DNA from 4 places in the Capilliphycus salinus ALCB114379 genome. Region 4 is predicted to be linked to each of the others. Evidence: riboswitches for the same ligand, from Rfam matches in the RefSeq annotation. Region 4 holds a riboswitch; each other region holds the start of a gene.
What was found. Region 4 has a riboswitch for cobalamin ahead of cobW (cobalamin biosynthesis protein CobW). Riboswitches for the same ligand answer to the same signal wherever they lie in the genome.
Positions count from the first base shown of each region.

Region 1 (4,716 bases), 1.9 Mb from region 4:
TTTAGGTTTTGAGGCTGTTGGTATTGGTGGCGAACTTCCGTCTTTGGGCTTTGAGCGATACGGGCGTTTGGGTGTAAGGTATTGATTTGAGGGATTATTATTACTTCGCTTAATTGGAAATCAAATTTGATATGACAACAAATTATGGTATTGTTTTGGTGACGGCAGGTTCTCAAACTGAAGCGGAGGCGATCGCATTTGCTTTAGTTGAAGCTAAACTCGCCGCCTGTGTGAGTCTGAGTCCGATTCGTTCGATTTACACTTGGTCTGATGAAGTTTGTTCGGATGAAGAATGGCAACTGACGATTAAAACCGATTTAACTCAATTTGAAGCTTTAGAAGCCAAAATCCGTCAACTGCATTCCTACGAGGTTCCTGAAATTATCGCCCTTCCGATTGTTGCCGGTTCTTTGCCTTATCTTCAGTGGATTGGTCAAACGGTGAATTCCCATTCCTTGAATTAATTTCAATTGCTCAATTCAACCCCAAAAAAATCGACGGGCGGCGCCTAAATTCATTTCTGGGTCAATCTTGAAACACTGAAAAAAAACCAGGGATTTCTATCCCTGGCTGACAAAAAAAGCCCTCAAAAAAGGACTTAGAAAAGCTATACTTTGAGAAACTCGAAGTTAACGTTCAGAGGATTGATTCTCCAGATTAACTCTCCGCAAATAAACCGCACCACACCAGTCAATATCCTGTCCGACCCTGAATGTGACATAATCAATACCGTAAGCACTCCAGTAATTAATCACCTGTCCTGTGAGTCCTTGAGTGCTGTTAATTCGCTCAACTGTACAACCGGGAGGAAATTTTTGAGCGCTCGGACAATCTTTCCACTGTTTGAGTTGTTGGATATATTCCCGTTTCTGTGGAGACAATAACTCCCACGCCTCCCGTTTCCAGTGAGAGTAAGCTTGACCCAAAGCCTCTACTTCTTTCCAGGTTTGGGCGGTTGTCAATAATTCGGCGAGTTGTTGTGGGTTTTCCAGTTCCCAGGGAGAAAGGGGAAGAGCAGTCATAGTTACTTATAACACCATAGATAGGGTTTTTGACAAATTAACTCTGCCTAGACTCTAAATATAGCGTGTTTCCCCCCGATCTCCAATAGGCAACAGGGGACAGATAGAAGTCAGAACTCAGAAGTCAGAAGTCAGGAGTTACTGACAACTGACAACTCTAATAACTGGTGACTGTTAAGGCGTTTGCCAAATTCGCTGATGATATTTTTGCGGATCGGCGTAGGGGTCAACAGCCTGATGGGAATGATCGTGGCTGTGATGATGATCGTGATGGTGATGAGCGTGATGGTGATGATCGTGGTGGTGATGAGCGTGGGAGTCGCCAGAAACCGCAGCCAACCGGAACTTACAGGCTTCACAGTTCATCTGCACTTGGCCGAGTTGGGTTTCAATTTCGCGATCGCGTAACAGTTGCAGCAGTTGGGGTTGAATCCCCATTTCCGGCAAACAAGTCATGCTAATCTCGGGATATTCTTCTTGCTGTTGGGCGGTAATGTCAAAAATTTTCTTGACCAACACCCCGGTAAACAAGAAATAAGGCAAGACAATGATCCGTTTGGGCTGATACAACCGGGCGCGACGAAAACCTTCTTCTAGACGCGGGTGAGTAATGCCGATAAAACAGGTTTCCACCGTTTGATAACCGCTTCCTTCCCACACCATCCGAGCCAGTTTGTAGACGTCGCTGTTGGCGTCCGGATCGGAAGAACCCCGCCCCACAAATAAGATCACCGTTTCCGATCGCTCAATATCGGGGCGATCGAGTTCGGCCAACCGCGTTTTCCATAACTCCAAAATTAGGGGGTTAATCCCAAAATGACGTCCATAATGAAACTTCAGTTGAGGATAGGTTTCTCGGCAGCGATCGAGTTCGTTGGTAATATCAAATTTGTTGTGGCGGGCCGCAAATAACAGCAACGGTAAGGCTGACAATTCGGTATAACCTTGTTTGATGCAGCGTTCAATGCCTTCGGCTATGGTCGGGCCTGTGAGTTCGAGAAAACAAGGAATCACCGGGCGAGAATGGTCAAGGCTTTGATAAGCCTCCGCAAAATCGATAAACGTTTGGCGGCCTTCTGTGTCCTTTGTCCCGTGTCCGATCAGCAACAGGGGACGTTGCAAGGGCAAAGGCGGAAGGCTGAGGTTGAAATTTGCGGTTGGATTAATAATCAAGAATTTTGCTCCTTCCCCGTGCTAGGCGGGATGTCGGTTTTAGGTAACAAGTTGGCATTCTGGCTCGTCAAGATCGCTGCGAACTGACTTACAGTTGCCGCACAGCCCCGGACTTTCACCGGAGTTTCCCAACAGGTTACGATTAACTGAGTAATGCTTTTATAGCATAGCAAGTTAAGATGATTTTGCAGCAAATGTCACGAATCAAAATAATTTAGTGAATCAAGGGACAAATTGAACCCGATCTGTTGCGATCGGATTTGAATATTTGTCCCGTTGTCTGTTAATGTTCGCGATCGCGATTGATTGTCCATTTTGTTAATTTCGTCTGCAAGCGGTTTGGGATCAATTTTCGTAAATGTTTCTCACAAAGTTGGCAGGATTGCTAACATAACGATAAAATCTTTTGTGATAACCTAAACTCTAATCTTGCTGTTTCTGACTGACGCTATGAACGACATAACGAATGATACACAAGAAGTGTTACCCCGCGAGGTTAGGGTTAACCAACTTCGCAATTTGATAGAAACCTTGCATATTGCTGACGAAATTGCCAGCAAGCGCTACTTGATCAGTAGTTCCGAATTGGCCGATCTCATGGATGTCAATGCGAGTGCTGTCACCAGTCGCGGTGATAACTGGGCTTGGCGGAATTGGGAGGTTTCCCGAGTTCGCCGTGAGGGAAATCAAATCCTTTGGCAGTTGGAACGGGTAGACTAATGGTTTGAGCCTGTATTGAGCTTTTCAATTTTCGCTCGATCCATGCTCAGTAATGTTGGGTTTCATTCTTCAACCCAACCTACAAGTGAGAAACCGGGTTCAACCTAGAAAATGAACCTGTTCTCTGTTCCCTCAAGATTCAGACTCCCAAACCGATCCGGGTTTACTGCTGTTGCACGATCTGGACTTGTGCGTGATTTGGACGATCGCGATCGCGGTCAAGTTTTCTGGTGTGAGGGATTGGTAGAGTCGAAAGTTGATTGATAGTGTTATCGAGTTTATACCATTTTACCCGAAAACTACCCTAAAGTTACATCCAAAAACATCATAATCACAAAGCCAAGCATCACCCCGAGGGTTGCTTCTTTTTCCTGTCCGAGACTGTGAGATTCGGGGATAATTTCATCGCTAATAACAAATAGCATTGCACCCGCAGCAAAAGCCATCGCCCAGGGTAAAATCGGTTGAGCAACCGAAACCACTCCCGCCCCAATTAACCCGCCCACCGGTTCAACTAATCCGGTAAATAAAGCAATACTAAATGCGGTCAAACGGGAATATTTTTCAGTCAATAAAGCAATGGCTACCACAAATCCTTCGGGAATATTTTGTAAACCAATCCCGATCGCCAAAGCGGTACCATTGGCAACATCTTCGCCCCCAAAACCGACCCCAACCGCCAATCCTTCGGGAAAGTTATGAATGGCGATCGCAATTACAAACAGCCAAATTCGTTTTAAATTCTCGTAATTTCCTTCCGGGCCTTTGATAAAATGTTCGTGGGGAAAATATTGATGGCTGTACCACAAAAAAGCGCCCCCCAGTAAAATTCCAATCACGACAATTAACGCCGAAAAAACATTACTATTCGTCTGTCGGATCGCCGCTTCTAAACTGGGAACAATTAAAGAAAATGAGGTCGCCGCCAACATCACACCCGCCCCAAACCCCAACATCGCCCCTTGAACTCGTTGACTAATTTGACGGATAATTAAAACCGGAACCGCACCCAAACCCGTTCCCATTCCGGCGATAAAACTGCCTATTAATCCCAGATAAACAGTTGGAATATCTTTAATAAAATCCAGCATATAGGCGTTAAAATTTTAGGAGGTGGACAGAAGGATTAGTCAATTTTCAAACATTGAATTCGCTTAAGCCTAACAACGAACTTATTGTTTTCTCGCTAATTGATTTTTGCTCACCTACTGAGTTAGAATAAAAAAGCAATTGCAATTATAGTATATCAGGATCGACACCCAACTCCCGCAGTTTGGCGGCTAATTTTTGATTGCGCTGTTGTTCGGCTTCTTTTTGTTGACGTTCTATTTCGAGTTGGTGTTCGGTTGCTTCCCGTTGTAGATGTTCCGTTTGGGCTGATTCTTCGGGAGTAGGAACTAATTCACCTTCGGGAGTAAAAAATCTCAATTTATGTTCATAAACCCCGAGAAAAAGTTGTAATTGTGTACTCCAAAGCCATCCATTTTCGTTGGGTTGAATCTCTTGATATTGTCCTCGCAGCAACTCAAATCCTTGAAATTCCAAAGTATTCGGATCGAACCAAAAATAGTCGGGAGTCCGGAAAATCTCTTGATAAATTTGTTTTTTTTCGGTACGGTCTACTTTAGCCGTTGAATTAGATAATAATTCTATAATAACGTGAGGATATTTTCCCCCTTCTTCCCAAACCACCCAACTTTTCCGGGGTTTGCGTTCGGTATCGAGTACCACGAAAAAATCAGGCCCTCTAAAATATTCCGATTTTTTCTGATTCGGGCTATAATAAATGGTAAGATTTCCT
Region 1 is NZ_CP178543.1:5,467,682-5,472,397, forward strand. It holds gene cutA (divalent-cation tolerance protein CutA) at 132-464, shown strand; gene ACL6C3_RS22150 (hypothetical protein) at 630-1,022, opposite strand; gene ACL6C3_RS22155 (sirohydrochlorin chelatase) at 1,197-2,195, opposite strand; cobalamin riboswitch at 2,227-2,371, opposite strand; gene ACL6C3_RS22160 (hypothetical protein) at 2,646-2,915, shown strand; gene ACL6C3_RS22165 (ZIP family metal transporter) at 3,215-4,006, opposite strand; gene ACL6C3_RS22170 (Uma2 family endonuclease) at 4,152-4,716, opposite strand, start outside.
Region 1: linked by a shared signal. The riboswitch ahead of ACL6C3_RS22155 (sirohydrochlorin chelatase) and the one ahead of cobW (cobalamin biosynthesis protein CobW) in region 4 are both predicted to bind cobalamin.

Region 2 (4,716 bases), 2.7 Mb from region 4:
TAAAAGTTGGGGCTGTAGAACCATTACGTCGGCAATAGAAACGCGCTTTTTTTGTCCCAAACTGAGGTAATTAATCGGTGCGTCTGCTAAATTAAGCAAGTCAAAATCTAACAAGGTTTGTTGAACCCGTTGGGCGATTTCGGACTCGGGTAAACCCAAATTACACAGTCCATAGGAAATATCTTCTTCTACGGTTGTGGCGACCAATTGCTGTTCGGGATTTTGAAAAACTAAACCAACTTTTTGTCGCAATTGATTTAAGGATTTTCGGTCATAGTTTAACGGTTTTCCCTGCCATTCTATTATACCCCGTTGAGGACGATATAATCCATTAGCGAGTCGAAATAATGTGGTTTTTCCGCAACCATTTCGTCCGATAACCGCACAGCGTTGATGTTTGGGAATTTTCAGCGTTAGATTTTGAACCGCAGGATGTTGGCTACAGGGATAAGTATACTCAACATTTTTAAAACTGAGAAGTTCAGATTCTGGTGACATAATGCCATCCAATATTAACGAACAGTAAAAAACACCCACAAATCGCTTCAGCAGAATAGCGAAAATTAGGTTTATAGCGGCGAATATACCAAACTTTTAGTTCTCCTGTAAATCCCCGCGATGTCAATCCCAGAGAAATTTGACGGTAGTTTTCTAAAGTTCGCTGTAACAGTTGACTGACGACTATTCCCACACTGCGAATTCCGGTTTTCCAATTACAATAACCGATTCTGGCTTGTTGGGCGGTTAACAGTTCGCTGGCGGTTTCTGTGAGGAGAAAAATGAACCGATACATTAAAGTTAGCAGTTCTGTTATCAAACTAGGACAGCCTATTTTGTTTAAAATCCGCACAATTTCCACAAAAGGAACGGTTAACAAAATAAAGTACATACAGGAAGTTAGTACCAGAGAACGGGTTAATAAAACGGCAATTTGTTGAAGTCCTTGTTGACTGATGTAGATAAAAAGATTGCCCAAAGTTACGCCCCAAAAAATATCGGTTTGAACCAACTGCACATCCGACAACCAAACGCCCCCCAAGGCCAAAGCGGGAACGCTGGTTAACCAAAATCCGAACGGAATCGCCTGTAATTTCAAGTAAACTGACGCCGGAATTCGAGCATAAATAACAATCCAAATTGCAATCCAAACTGTTATTAAAAATTGCAGGGGTGAAGATGCCGCCCAACTCAAACCAAACAGGGTTATTCCAAACAGAAGTTTGTGTTCTGGGGGGAGATAACGCAGTCGATTTGTATGGGCTAAAGAATCAATTTGATGGTGCATTAGGGTTTTTGATTTTTTCCCTCCCGACGACCTTTGTACAGGCCAATTACATAGCCAACAATTCCCGCCCCGATAGCGGCTTGGGAGACAAATAATAGGCTTTCTATTTCTCCGCTCGGTACTTCAATTAGGGGATTAAACCAGGGTTGATAGTTCGGCTGAATTTCTGTAATCATTTCCTCTGCTTCGCCATCTGCTCCCCCGTATTCTCCCCGAACAAATATTAACGGTAATATTGCTAAGGCAATCACGGCTAAAACTAGAAACCAATTTCCTTGTTTTTCAGACTGCATAATATTCTCCTAGTTCTCTCGCAAAAGTTTTAAGGTTTGAAGTTCTTCCGAGGCGTAAGATTGTAACCAGTTCCACACTAATACTGTTAACAAACCTTCGCTGATGGATAGGGGAAGTTGGGTTAAAGCAAAAATTCCGGCAAATTTAATAAACGACGCCAAAACGCCCCCGGTTGCAGCCGGAAAAGCCAGAGCAAGTTGAATCGAAGTGACAATATAAGTTGCTAAACTTCCTAGAGTTGCGGCGAGAAAAATTCCGAGTTTTTGTTGTCTTTGTTTCAAACATAAACGATAAATTCCGTAGGCAATCCAAGGGCCGACAATTGCCATCGAAAAAGCGTTTGCTCCCAACGTTGTAATGCCGCCATGAGCGAGTAATACCGCCTGAAAAACTAATACCAAACTCCCCAATACGGCCATTACAGAAGGCCCGAACAAAACCGCTCCCAGTCCGGTTCCGGTTGGATGCGAACAACTTCCGGTAACAGAAGGAATTTTGAGTGCAGAAAGCACAAAACTAAATGCTCCCGCCAAAGCCAGTAATAATTTAAGTTCGGGATTTTCTCGGGTAATTTGGGTCAAAGATTTCACGCCCAAAACGAAAAAAGGTAAACTCAAAACCCACCAAAATATCGCCCAACCCACCGGAAGAAATCCTTCCATAATGTGCATCGCTTGGGCGGGAGATGCGGCGCCGACAACGAGATAAAAGCTTAACCCTGCCATCGCGACAAGGCTGAAAATTCGACTCACTCTTGACATCTGTACCTCGCAGATTGAGTTGTTTGTAGATTTCCATCGGCGGGCATCCTGACTAAGAGATTTGATGAGTAGAAAATCTCAACTAAAATCTCATCACAGTTGCGGGACAGCGTTGGATTTTCACCAAACTTTCCCCGTTAACTCTAGTGGCTGACCCCCACTAAAACCGATAGATGCAGTATTGTATCACGACAACTGGATAATTATCAATAGAGACATCTAATTTGCGCCTTTCTAACTCCATCAAGAAGACTGTTGGGCTGAAAATTGAGTGGTGAGTCGCAAAACTAAACCGTGACAAATTCCCAATCCTGCCGTCCAAATCATATTTTTCACAAACAGTTTTTGTAGAATATTCCACCCCATGCTGTGACCATCGGTAAGCACGGGAAAGGCGAGTAAAATTAGACTTTCGTACAACACAAATCCAAAGATTGCTGCCAGAATAATCCATAAAACATGACCGAAACCCTGTTGGCGACTGAACCCAGGTCTAATACTCGCAAATCCCGTCACCAATATAATACCAACGCCCATAATTAATCCCCAAGCAAACGCATCGAGACTGCGGGGATAATCTCGAATAAGAAAGCCGTAAAGTTGGTTCACCAACCAAACGATTAATCCGAGTAAAATTGCCCGTTTACGGTTTAGGGTCGTTCCGGCTATTGTACCAAAAGCAACTAAAGGGGCGTGGGGATAGATGATGGTGCTACCCGTACCGATTGCCAGAAATAAAATTTGCCAAAACTGACTTTTAGCAACGGCAATCCAACGGTTTTCCCAGATATAATTTTGGGTTTGGGATGGGTGAATTATGCTCATTTTTTTATCCTCAACTTGGATTTCGAGAGGGTTTTTCTTAAAAAATTAACCCGAATATTTCTACAATCATTCTTGAATAGACTTCGATTGAACGGGAGGATATAAATGTTCGGTGAGTTGTTGACCTTGACTCAAATGTTGCGCTACAATTTTATTGGCAACCTCGGGAGTTACGCGAGTATACCAGGTTCTATCTCCTGAATAAAAAACAACCGGCCCCAGTTTACACACTTCCAAACAACCCGATGTGATCACATCAACTTCCAATTCGGCTTGATTAACGGCCGTTTGCAAAGCCTGATAAATCGGTTGCCATTGGCGAGAAGGATAACAACGGGATGAACGACAAACTGATAAATAAGGCCGCTTGAGGGGATTAGAATTAAAAGGAATGGGACGATTGCCCAAAACATAGATTTCTCGCAATTCTTCGTAAAGCGCCAATTTACTCAAATCCGCTTTATTATAAGGAAGTAAATCTTCATCGGCCGTCAAACAGGGATTTGGCAAAAAGATTGTCATCATATTTTCTTGATCCCCATTCCAAAACTGAATTCCCCAACTGGTCGGTCTTCCAGTTGAGTTCAAGCGTCGATACAGCGAAGCCCGATGAATTCGTCGCCGTTGTCGCAACTCCACAGGGGTCTTGCAATGCGGCCCGCCGAGATGATCTTCCAAGCACAAATGAATATGCCAAGCTTCGGTCGCTACGGTGAGATAACCATCGTAAATCATGCACAATTTCGGGGGTTGAGTAAATTCGAGTTCTAACACTCCCCCTTCAACGACATGACCAATCTGAACCTCCTGCCAGCGCTCTTGAAACAGAGTGTACAGCAACGGCCCCGTGATGTCTACCGTACAACCAAAATCTTCATACTCAATCTTTCCGCCTTCGGGTGTGGCTTCAACGGTTCGACGGTTTAGAGGTGTGACCCGGCAATTAAATTCACTCATTCGCTTGCAAAATTAAGACTTCATTTAATCTTAGTTACTTTCCAATATCAGAAAAAACGCTGAAGGAGATTTTCTCGCCGTTGGTTAAACTGGATGGGTTTGATTGAGATTAGTTTGAGTTGAATAATTTTAGCACGAAATTATCAAATATAAGCCATCGCCGAAATAATCGATAAATGCTGCATAGAGATGAGAATTACTCTATTTGAGTGACAACACGCAAGCTGTCACAGTGGAATTTAGGGGGGAATATCGGTTCGGATAGTGAAATTAGGAGTTTAACGGCAAATCGGGGTAAAAATACCTGTGATAGTTGAGAAAGTTGTACGTTAGGGGAACTCAACTTTTTGAGGTGTTTATAGAGTGAAGTTAAGCAGAAACTAGATGATTTCACTCTATCAAGGTCGCCTTATGCAAGTTTTCACTCACACTCCCCCAAATCCGGAAAAACTCCTCAATAATCGCTATCGCATTTTACAATCGATTGGTAGCGGTGGGTTTGGCGAAACCTTTCTCGCAGAAGATACTCAAATGCCTTCGGGTCGTCGCTGTGTGATCAAACAATTAAAACCGAGTGTTAATCGTCCTGAAATT
Region 2 is NZ_CP178543.1:2,346,292-2,351,007, forward strand. It holds gene ACL6C3_RS09745 (energy-coupling factor ABC transporter ATP-binding protein) at 1-498, opposite strand, end outside; gene cbiQ (cobalt ECF transporter T component CbiQ) at 482-1,285, opposite strand; gene ACL6C3_RS09755 (energy-coupling factor ABC transporter substrate-binding protein) at 1,285-1,578, opposite strand; gene ACL6C3_RS09760 (energy-coupling factor ABC transporter permease) at 1,588-2,304, opposite strand; cobalamin riboswitch at 2,361-2,526, opposite strand; gene ACL6C3_RS09765 (hypothetical protein) at 2,584-3,165, opposite strand; gene ACL6C3_RS09770 ((2Fe-2S) ferredoxin domain-containing protein) at 3,232-4,122, opposite strand; gene ACL6C3_RS09775 (protein kinase domain-containing protein) at 4,534-4,716, shown strand, end outside.
Region 2: linked by a shared signal. The riboswitch ahead of ACL6C3_RS09760 (energy-coupling factor ABC transporter permease) and the one ahead of cobW (cobalamin biosynthesis protein CobW) in region 4 are both predicted to bind cobalamin.

Region 3 (4,716 bases), 2.6 Mb from region 4:
CAATATTTGCGAATTAAATACTCCTACACGTTGGGAAGTGCTGCGAGTGGAATTGATTTTCCTGAATTAGAAGTTGATTTAAAAGTAACCTCAATTCGTCAACCTCAATCTTCCTGTCCGTTTCGTGATGCGAGTCATAAAATCTACGGACTCGGCTATCATCTCCTTGTTTTTGCTTATGAAAAACTCGATATTCACGAATCTCGGACTGCGACTTTAAATTTTCAACACGCTATTTTTGTAGAAAAGGAACGCACCGGAGACTATCAAACCACATACGGTTTAAGAGAGATTCTACGCCGTCAAGGAAACAAAGATGATATCATTGCTTTTTTAGAGGAACGTAATTTACCTTTGGATGAAATTGGACGTGAATTATTAGCAGATCGGATTATCAATCAACCGCCCGAACTTGGCTATCTAACGATTTCTAATGCTTTGCAGTGGAGATTACAGTATAGAAGAATAATTGAACAAGCACAGAAGCAGACATTAGGAGTTGAAAATTTGTTGAGGGGAAGATTATTATAAAATGCCTGCGTGAATATTACAGTCTTTTAATGTTTGACAGGCCGTCTTTTGACAGGGTTGGCTTGTCGCTCAATAATTAAGTTAAACCCGTGAAAAGGTTATTCCATACGTCCTCAAACCAGCTAAAAAAGGCTGATAGAAACTTTTCAGTGCCTAGCAACCTGCTGTTCTGATGACGGCGGGTTTGTTGTTTTTGAAGAAATTGTCGGAGGCCAACCCGATGCAATCTAAATTTCTTTCTCTGTTGACAACTTCAATTTTGAGTGGGTTAGTGGGTTCAAGTTTCATCGCTACAGCCAATCATTTACCCGCTCTATCGGAAACGACATCGGCTCAAGCAACTGAAAACCAGGTGGAGCGAGGAGGACTGTTTGTTAACCTAACAACCGATGATACATGGACAGCAAATATGGCGATTTCTCTGGCGCATAATGCCTTGAAAAAGGGACATCAACCGACTACAATATTCTTGAATGTGCGGGGTGTATATTTAGTAGATCGAGAGCGACTTCCCGCAACCGAAGGTAACAGTAACTTGAATATTCATCAAAAATTGCAAGCGTTCATCCAAGATGGAGGAAAAGTTATTGTTTGTCCGAGTTGCTCTCGCGAAGCCGGATTAACTCAGGCGGACTTTATTGAAGGTGTTGTTCTCGGAGAACAAGGAGCAGCGCTGCCACTTCTTTTTGATCCCAACACGGTCACGGTTTCATATTAACAGTTCAAAGATGAATTTCTAGGAGTTTTCCTGCAAAAATTAGAGAAAATTAAACGCGATGTTGAGTGATTTATAATGGCAAGTCACTCAACTTAATTGTGTGATTCTTCTTTCGAGGGTCAGAACCTCATCCCCGACCGTTCTCCTACCGGGAGAAGAAAATCTTTTTTTAATTATTAAATAAAAATTTGTCCAAAATCTCACAGATGTGATATCATACGCCTATCGGTTCTAATGGGGATCAGCCATTAGACGCAAGGGGGAAAGTTCGGTGCAAATCCGTCGCTGTCCCGCAACTGTGATGAATCTTAATTCAAGGTTCTGAGTCAGAATGCCCGCCGATTGATAGTGTTTTATTTGCGCGTCTGCGAGGTACAGATAGTGTTTGGATTAGTCTTTTTACAATTCGATACGTTACGTTTTCATCTGAGTCACAGCACTGGTTTGGAGCGGGAAAAACCTCCAGAATAAGCTGCGATGGCAATTTGCAAAAAAGAAGAATCGCCTCAATTTTTTTGAGGTCAATATTGCCTATTTCGATTGCACGAACTAACGAAATTGGAGTTAGTTTCTAGATGGTCAATTCTTCCCAAAAAATAGGGTGTTCCGGTTAGGTTCGCCCGACAATTTCTAATGACTAAACACACAATTTTTGTCTGCACGGCCTGTGCGAGTGTCTGGAAAGGAAACCAGCGCGTTGGGGAAAGTGGCGGGGAAAAATTGCATCAGCAACTGTCTCAACTTTCCGAAACTTGGGAGTTGAAAGCTGAATTTTCAATTGAACCCGTTACCTGCATGAGCGCTTGCAAACGTTCCTGTGTCGTTGCTTTTTCTGCGTCCCAAAAACCCACCTATTTATTTGGAAATCTTTCCTCCCCGGATGCGGCACATTCAATCCTAGAATGTGCCAGCAAATATTATCTAAAACCGGATGGAAAATTGCCCAGAAAAGAACGACCCGAACTCCTAAAACAGCGAATTATTGCTTGCGTTCCACCCCAACTCAATCGGTAAGTTAGTTAACTTTTGCCGAAGTTAACGATTAGTCAAACTCAAGAAATTTTCAAAGGAAAAACTCAAATGAAAAATTTGTCATGGGTTCAAAATATTGGCTCATTTTTGACCCTATTTCTGCTAACCTTAACCGCCCACGAAGCGGCAGCCGCAACCTTTTCTGGGTCAACATCCGACCCCGGAAAAATAGACTCCGGCATTCCAGGATTTATCGGTTCTGATGGTGAAGGTTTGGTGACGCAGAATAATAGTATTAACCCGATATTTGTGGGTTGGGCGACAGAATTTATAGACTATCAACCCACGCCGGGAGTCGAAGAACGATGGTTAACCCCAGAGAAAACCTTGGGGCCGGTTACAGCCGCTTTTGACGGGATTGCCTCTTTGGGAGAATTAACCGCCGAACAAATTGCAGCAGGCGTTTCTCCCGGTCAAATTACTTTAACCTTTGACAAGCCTATTGTAAATAAAGCGGGGGCCGATTTTGCCGTATTTGAAAATGGAATTGGGTTTGCAGAAACGGGCAACCTTTTCGCCGAATTAGCTTATGTGGAAGTTTCCAGTAACGGGACTGATTTTCTGCGGTTTCCCAGTATTTCTCTGACTCAAAACCCCCTCGAACCCTTCGGACAATTGGATGCAACCCAGGTTTATAATTTGGCGGGAAAACACGTTAATAATGGGGTTGTGATTTCCGACGAAGAATTTGTTCAAAGTTCTTGGGGAACTCCTTTTGACCTGGATGTACTGACGGATTCTCTGGCAACTTTTTCCGGAGAAATTGACCTGAATAATATCAATTATGTTCGCATCGTTGATATTCCGGGGAACGGCGCTTTCTTGGACTCCCAAGGCAATCCGATTTATGACCCCTGGCAAACTCCAATTCCGGGTTCTGGCGGTTTTGATTTAGAAGCAATTGGGGTAATTCATGCGGCAGCTATTCCCGAACCATCCTCAATTTTGGGGTTAATTACTTTCGGAATTATCGGCAAATGGCTGTTAAAAAATCGTCAAACGGTTTCTCGAAATTAAGATAAAATATAAGAGTGAGTCCAGAGATTTTCTATCGCCTCACTCTCCTCTAAATAGGAGAAAAGATGAGATCTGATGTCAAGCGTTTTGAACGCTCTTTCATTCTCCATTCGGAATCAATTAAACCCTTTCCTTCAGGCAGTTCAAGCCTCTGGGAAGCGGCTTGGAATGCCATCGCCAAAGGTGATAGTTGGTCGTTTTTCCTAGTCGGAATTGGCAGCTTCAGCAGTGTAATTTATCCCCACGTTCCTTTAGTTGGGTTTGCGGCTGTTACTGGCAATACTCTCCCCCGCAAAAAAGCGATATTCACCGCTTTAATGATTTGGTTTGCCAATCAATTGTATGGTTTTACCATCCGCCAATATCCTCAAACAAAAGAATTGTTTACCTGGGGTTTGGTAATGGGAATCGGTACAATCATTGTGACGGGATTAATTACCCTCAGACCCCGATTTAGCCGGATTAACTTTTGGGGTTATCTCATTTGGTTAATTGTGGCAATTGTGGGCGGTTATGCCCTGTTTGAAGGCAGTATTGTACTGATTGCGGATTTGATGGGCGGACATGGTTTTACCGCAGAAATATTGTGGCGAATTTTTGTAAAAGATGCGGTTTGGGCGATGAGTTTATCGGCGATTCACAGTCTATTTATGGGGCTAATCATTCAAACCGTTCCTTCTCAGTCGGGCTACCGTCCCCCCGGTTGCGGTCAAAAATTCTGAAGTTTAAAGAAAGTCTCAACTGAAGACGTTCTCAAGTATTCTCTCAACAATAAAAGGAGATTCAATGGCAATTACCACCTCTACACTCGGATATCCTCGTATTGGTAAAAATCGCGAAGTTAAAAAAGCTTTAGAGTCGTTTTGGCGGAGTGAGATTACCGCCGACGAACTGTTACAAACGGCGCGAGAAATTGAGGAACAAGGCTGGAAAACCCAAGCCGAAGCCAATATTAAAAAGATTGGAATTGGAGATGCCACGCTTTACGACCAAGTTTTAGATTGGGTGATTCGTTTGGGGTTAATTCCCGCCCGTTTTCAAGCCTTTTCCGGGTTAGAACGCTACTTTGCAATGGCGCGAGGAAAAGAGGGTATCGCCGCTTTGGAAATGACCAAATGGTTTGATACAAATTACCATTATCTCGTTCCTGAAATTAGTGCCGATATTAAACCCGAAGCCAACTTTGAGGATTTTTTAGCAACGGTTAAACGGGCAAAAAATTTCCTGGGAGAACGGGCAATTCCCATTATTATCGGCCCGGTAACATTGCTGCGGTTAAGTCGGTTAGAAGGCGTAGAATTGGGTGAAGTCTTGACGCAAATTTTGCCCCTCTACAAAACCCTATTAACCGAACTAAAAGCGTTAGGAATGGTCGAAGTTCAGTTACACGAACCCGCCTTGGTTTTTGGCAATGCTGA
Region 3 is NZ_CP178543.1:4,750,881-4,755,596, reverse strand. It holds gene ACL6C3_RS19175 (restriction endonuclease) at 1-531, shown strand, start outside; gene ACL6C3_RS19170 (DsrE family protein) at 752-1,249, shown strand; cobalamin riboswitch at 1,459-1,607, shown strand; gene ACL6C3_RS19165 (DUF1636 domain-containing protein) at 1,883-2,263, shown strand; gene ACL6C3_RS19160 (hypothetical protein) at 2,330-3,298, shown strand; gene ACL6C3_RS19155 (hypothetical protein) at 3,364-4,020, shown strand; gene metE (5-methyltetrahydropteroyltriglutamate--homocysteine S-methyltransferase) at 4,085-4,716, shown strand, end outside.
Region 3: linked by a shared signal. The riboswitch ahead of ACL6C3_RS19165 (DUF1636 domain-containing protein) and the one ahead of cobW (cobalamin biosynthesis protein CobW) in region 4 are both predicted to bind cobalamin.

Region 4 (4,716 bases):
CCGGGGGGAGGCGTCGATCGCCAAAACGCCCGGTTATGCCAATGCGGTGGAAAAAATTCAAACGCCGAGAGCTTTTGCTCAAGTTTATCTGAATATTCCTGTCGCCGCGAGTGTGGCTTCTTTTACCTCCGCTCAACCCATTCCGCCTGAAAATCTTGAGAAATTACAGCAGCATCAAGGGTTTGTCAGCAGTGTGATTTTTGAAGCCGGGGGAATTAATTTTAAAGGGATTTCTTGGTATAAACCGAGCAGTCAAAAAACCTTGGCGGTTGAAAACGAATCTCAGGAAATGCTGAAATGGATTCCGAATAATGCGATGATGGTGATGGCGGGGGGAAATTTGCAGCGACTCTGGCAAGATTATAGCAAAGATGCGGTTTCTAATCCTATTGCTCCTTTTAATCCCGAAACCCTGCGATCGAGTTTAAAACAAGCTACCCAAATGGACTTGGATCAAGACTTTTTGAGTTGGATGGATGGAGAATTTTCCCTGTCTTTAATTCCGGCTGTTCCCAATAAAGAAACCCCCCAAAAGTTTTCGGCGGGATTGGCTTTGATGGTGGAAACCAGAGATCGCCAAGCCGCAGAAACCGCCTTAGAAAAGTTGGATGCGTCGATGAAGTCTAAAGATTTTCGGGTAGAATCGACCCAAGTTGATGGCCAACCTGTGGTTAAATGGACTTCTCCCTACGGCGGATTTAGTGTGGTTCGCGGGTGGTTGGATAACAATGTGTTATTTGCTACTTTGGGCGCCCCGATTGCCAATCAAATTTTACCAGAACCGGAGACGGCGATCGCCTCAGATCCGCTATTTCGCGAAACTGTTCCCACGGAATTAAGTCCGAATAATGGCAGTTTCTTTGTCGATGTCCAACGGGCTTTCGATCGCCGTAATCTTTCTTTACCTCAGCTTCCCCCTCCCCAAGCGGTGTGGGTGAATGCGATCCGATCAATAGGGGTGAGCGCCGCAGTGGTCAGCGATCGCAGCACTCGCTATGATATTTTTGTGAACATCAAAGACGATACTCAACCGAGTTCATCTACTCCGACGGAGACCACTTCTAGCCCAGAAAATCAGGAGAATTTACCCGAATAGTTTATATGGGGTCTCAGTATATTTACAGAAAAACACCATCCTTCAAACCGAAATTTGACCCCGGAAAATCGGTATAATAACGGAAGTCATGGCGACCAAAAATTGATAGGGTATAGAAAGGAGGAGCGATGCCTCTGTTTTGTCATTTATAAAAAGAATTAAACTTTAAAATGATGATTCTTACCTTTTTGGTTCGAGGTTATGTTCTAATTGGTGTGATCTTCTTTGCTCATTGCTTAAGAAAATTCTTCCAAGACCAAAGCACTCCAAAGACGAATAAAAGCTCTTGGATCGTTCTGGGAGCCGCAGCCCTACTCTGGCCGATTGTGATTCCATTATCTCACCTCGAACGTCGAGCCAAGCCAAAAATTAAATCCGATCCGGGTGATATTGTTCAATATCGGATGACGGCGCCTCCTCTGGTTGAACGGGAAAATAGCGATCAGAAAATCTCTCTAACTTCAACTCCCCCCTGCGAAAGCCCGAGTTGCAGCAAGAATAAAGATACCACAAACATCGCCTAACGCTTCTATAGTCTCCGATGAGGCGGCTTTTGTCCTCATCCTTTGGGATAAAATTTTCTGATCGGTTTTAGACAAAACAAAGCGAGTAGTCGCGATAATATTGTGATATTCTTGTAACGATATCGGTTCTGATGGGGATCAGCCATTGGATGCAAGGGGGAAAGCCTAGTGAAAATCTAGCACTGTCCCGCAACTGTAACGAGAGGATAAACCTTCTCTGAGTCAGGATGCCCGCCGATGTTTCCGTCCACTCTGAGCGCGTCTGCGAGGTACAGATAGTGTTAAATTTGATCTGCATTAACCGCCTAACCTTTCAACTTCGGTCGCTACATCGAGAAGTTCTAGATTTGCAACTCTTTCCATCAAGATTTTAACGGACTTACCCGACTGACTAACAGTAAAATAATCTTCAAAAATTCCAACCATGCACAAAATACCCGTTACCGTTGTTACCGGATTTTTAGGCGCCGGAAAAACCACTTTAGTTCGTCATCTCTTGCAAAACAATCAAGGGCGTAAAATCGCCGTTTTAGTTAATGAATTTGGGGAAGTGGGAATTGATGGGGAACTGTTGCGTTCCTGTCAGGTTTGCGAAGACGACGAACTCCCTCAAAATAATCCTCAAAATAACATTGTTGAACTGACAAATGGCTGTTTGTGCTGCACCGTTCAAGAGGAATTTTACCCGACGATGCAGGAACTTCTTAAACGCCGCGACCAAATTGATTGTATACTGGTAGAAACCTCGGGATTGGCTTTACCTAAACCGTTGGTTCAAGCGTTTCGTTGGCCGGAAATTCGCAATCATGCAACGGTTGATGGGGTGCTGACGGTTGTCGATGCTCAAGCTTTGGCTGCCGGCACTTTAGTCGGAGATTTAGAGGCTTTAGAAGCTCAACGCCAAGCCGATCCGAATTTGGAACATGAAACCCCCATTGAGGAGTTATTTGAAGATCAGTTGGCTTGTGCGGATTTGGTTTTATTAACAAAAACCGATTTAATTGATCCAGCTTCCTTAACTAAAGTTCGAGAATGGTTACAACAAGAACTTCCCCCCGGTGTTAAGGTTGTTTCCTGTCAGCAAGGAGAGGTAGAAACGAATCTTTTACTGGGTTTTAATGCGGCTGTAGAAGATAATTTAGAAAGCCGTCACTCTCATCACGATCACGAAGAAGAACACGAACATGATGATGAGATTAATTCGGTACAGCTTATCGTTGAGCAAGCTTTTGAACCGAAAACGTTAATTGAAAAATTGCAAGATTTGGTCAAACAAGAGGAAATTTATCGAATAAAAGGCTTTGTTCACGTTCCCCAAAAACCGATGCGAATGGTCTTGCAAGGGGTGGGAAATCGCTTTGATTCGTTTTATGATCGCCTGTGGTTAAGCGATGAACTCCGCCAAACTCGTTTAGTTTTTATTGGGCGAAAACTCAATTCTACTGCGGTGGAACGGGCGATTTTAAATTAATGCTGTCCGACGACGGTTGGATTCAATTCAAGAGGAGTAGAGAGGTTAATTCTACTTTCTGTAAAATGTTTTGTCGGATAATTCTGTGAGGTGATAGTCTGGAAATAAGGAGCGGCTAATGCAGCGAGACTGCTGCTATAGGTGAGGAATAAAACCACCAGTAAAACTAAAGCCGATCGCAATAGAGAATGATGCTGAACGCATTGTAAGGTAAAGATACCAATGACAATGGTTTCTAAAACTAATGCAATCAAATCCAGTAAATTCATCTCTAAATCTCCCGTATTAAGTTGTTAGAGATTAGGAAGCAGAAAGAAGAAGATTAATTCAATTCTTTCTGAACTTCCTAAATTTTAAGTTACTCCCTTAACTCACTGCGATGGTTGTAGGCATGGGAGCTTGAACATTTTCGCCCAAACGAGTCCGATATAACGTGGCAAATAATTCTTCGTGACGACGAAGATTTTCTTCGATTTCTTGTAATACAAAAGCCGTAGCCGGATCGGTAATTTGAACCGACAAATGAGAAGCATCAATAATACCGGTTTGGATATCGCCTAAAGCCCGTCGCATCAAATCTTGATCGCTACTATTAGACTGTAACCAACCTTGCAATTTGGCGAAAGCTTCGCTTCCCATTGCTTGCCAAGTTACCTGTTCGTCAAAGTCCCGCAGACGGGCTTCTAACAGTTCAATATGACGTTCTTTTGTGCCGATGGCTTCTCGGAAAAGAATCACCAATTCGGGGTCAGAAACTTGTTTGTTATACTCTTTAAAAGCGGCTAAAGTATAACGTTCGCCCACGATCGCCGTATTGAGCGCATTAACAATATCATTTTTGCTCGAACCTTGCCACTGTTCGGCCAGCGTCCACCATTCAAACGTTTGGTCGGTGGGATCGGGTAACGTGACCCCTTCCATGCCCAAATTGAGGTAACTTAATAATGTTACCGTAAACATGGCTAAATCACTCGGCTGACGGGAAGTAATTAAGTTACCATCAACCACAACAGGTTCGTTAACATAGGTCGCCCCGGCATTTTGAATATCTTTGCGAATGGCTTTAAAACCGGTCGCTTGTTTACCTCGTAAAACATCCGCATCTATTAAGACTTGTGGGCCGTGACAAATGGCGGCGATGGGTAAACCTTGGGCCATACCATCGATAATCAGTCTCACCGCATGGGGGTTGCGACGAACTTTGTCGGGAGCGTTACCACCGGGGATGAAAATGGCATCAAAGTCTTCTGAACGAACTTCTGCGGCCGTAGCGTCGGGTTTGGCGGAGGCTTGACCCCGCTTTCCTTCGTATTCGTCGTTCATGCGAGAACCGATAATTACCGTTTTCGCGCCCGCTTTTTGTAATGCGGTATAAGGGATTTGAAATTCGGAGTCTTCAAAACCACTTTCGAGTAAAATAGCAACTCGTTTGGAACTTGAACCATTTGATAGTGATGTCATTTTATAGTTTCCGTACTAATACAACAATTGTTAACAGGGTAATAAACGAAAAGAATTTGGATATACAATCTTTAGTATAGGAAATTAAGCCTAGATTATTCCTCTACCCCGAGAGGGAATTGCTTCAATGGCAGGATTAAAAACCCGGCTTCTCGTAGAAACCG
Region 4 is NZ_CP178543.1:7,366,718-7,371,433, forward strand. It holds gene ACL6C3_RS29960 (DUF3352 domain-containing protein) at 1-1,096, shown strand, start outside; gene ACL6C3_RS29965 (hypothetical protein) at 1,267-1,620, shown strand; cobalamin riboswitch at 1,727-1,874, shown strand; gene ACL6C3_RS29970 (hypothetical protein) at 1,918-2,046, opposite strand; gene cobW (cobalamin biosynthesis protein CobW) at 2,045-3,091, shown strand; gene ACL6C3_RS29980 (hypothetical protein) at 3,088-3,360, opposite strand; gene ACL6C3_RS29985 (DJ-1/PfpI/YhbO family deglycase/protease) at 3,458-4,552, opposite strand.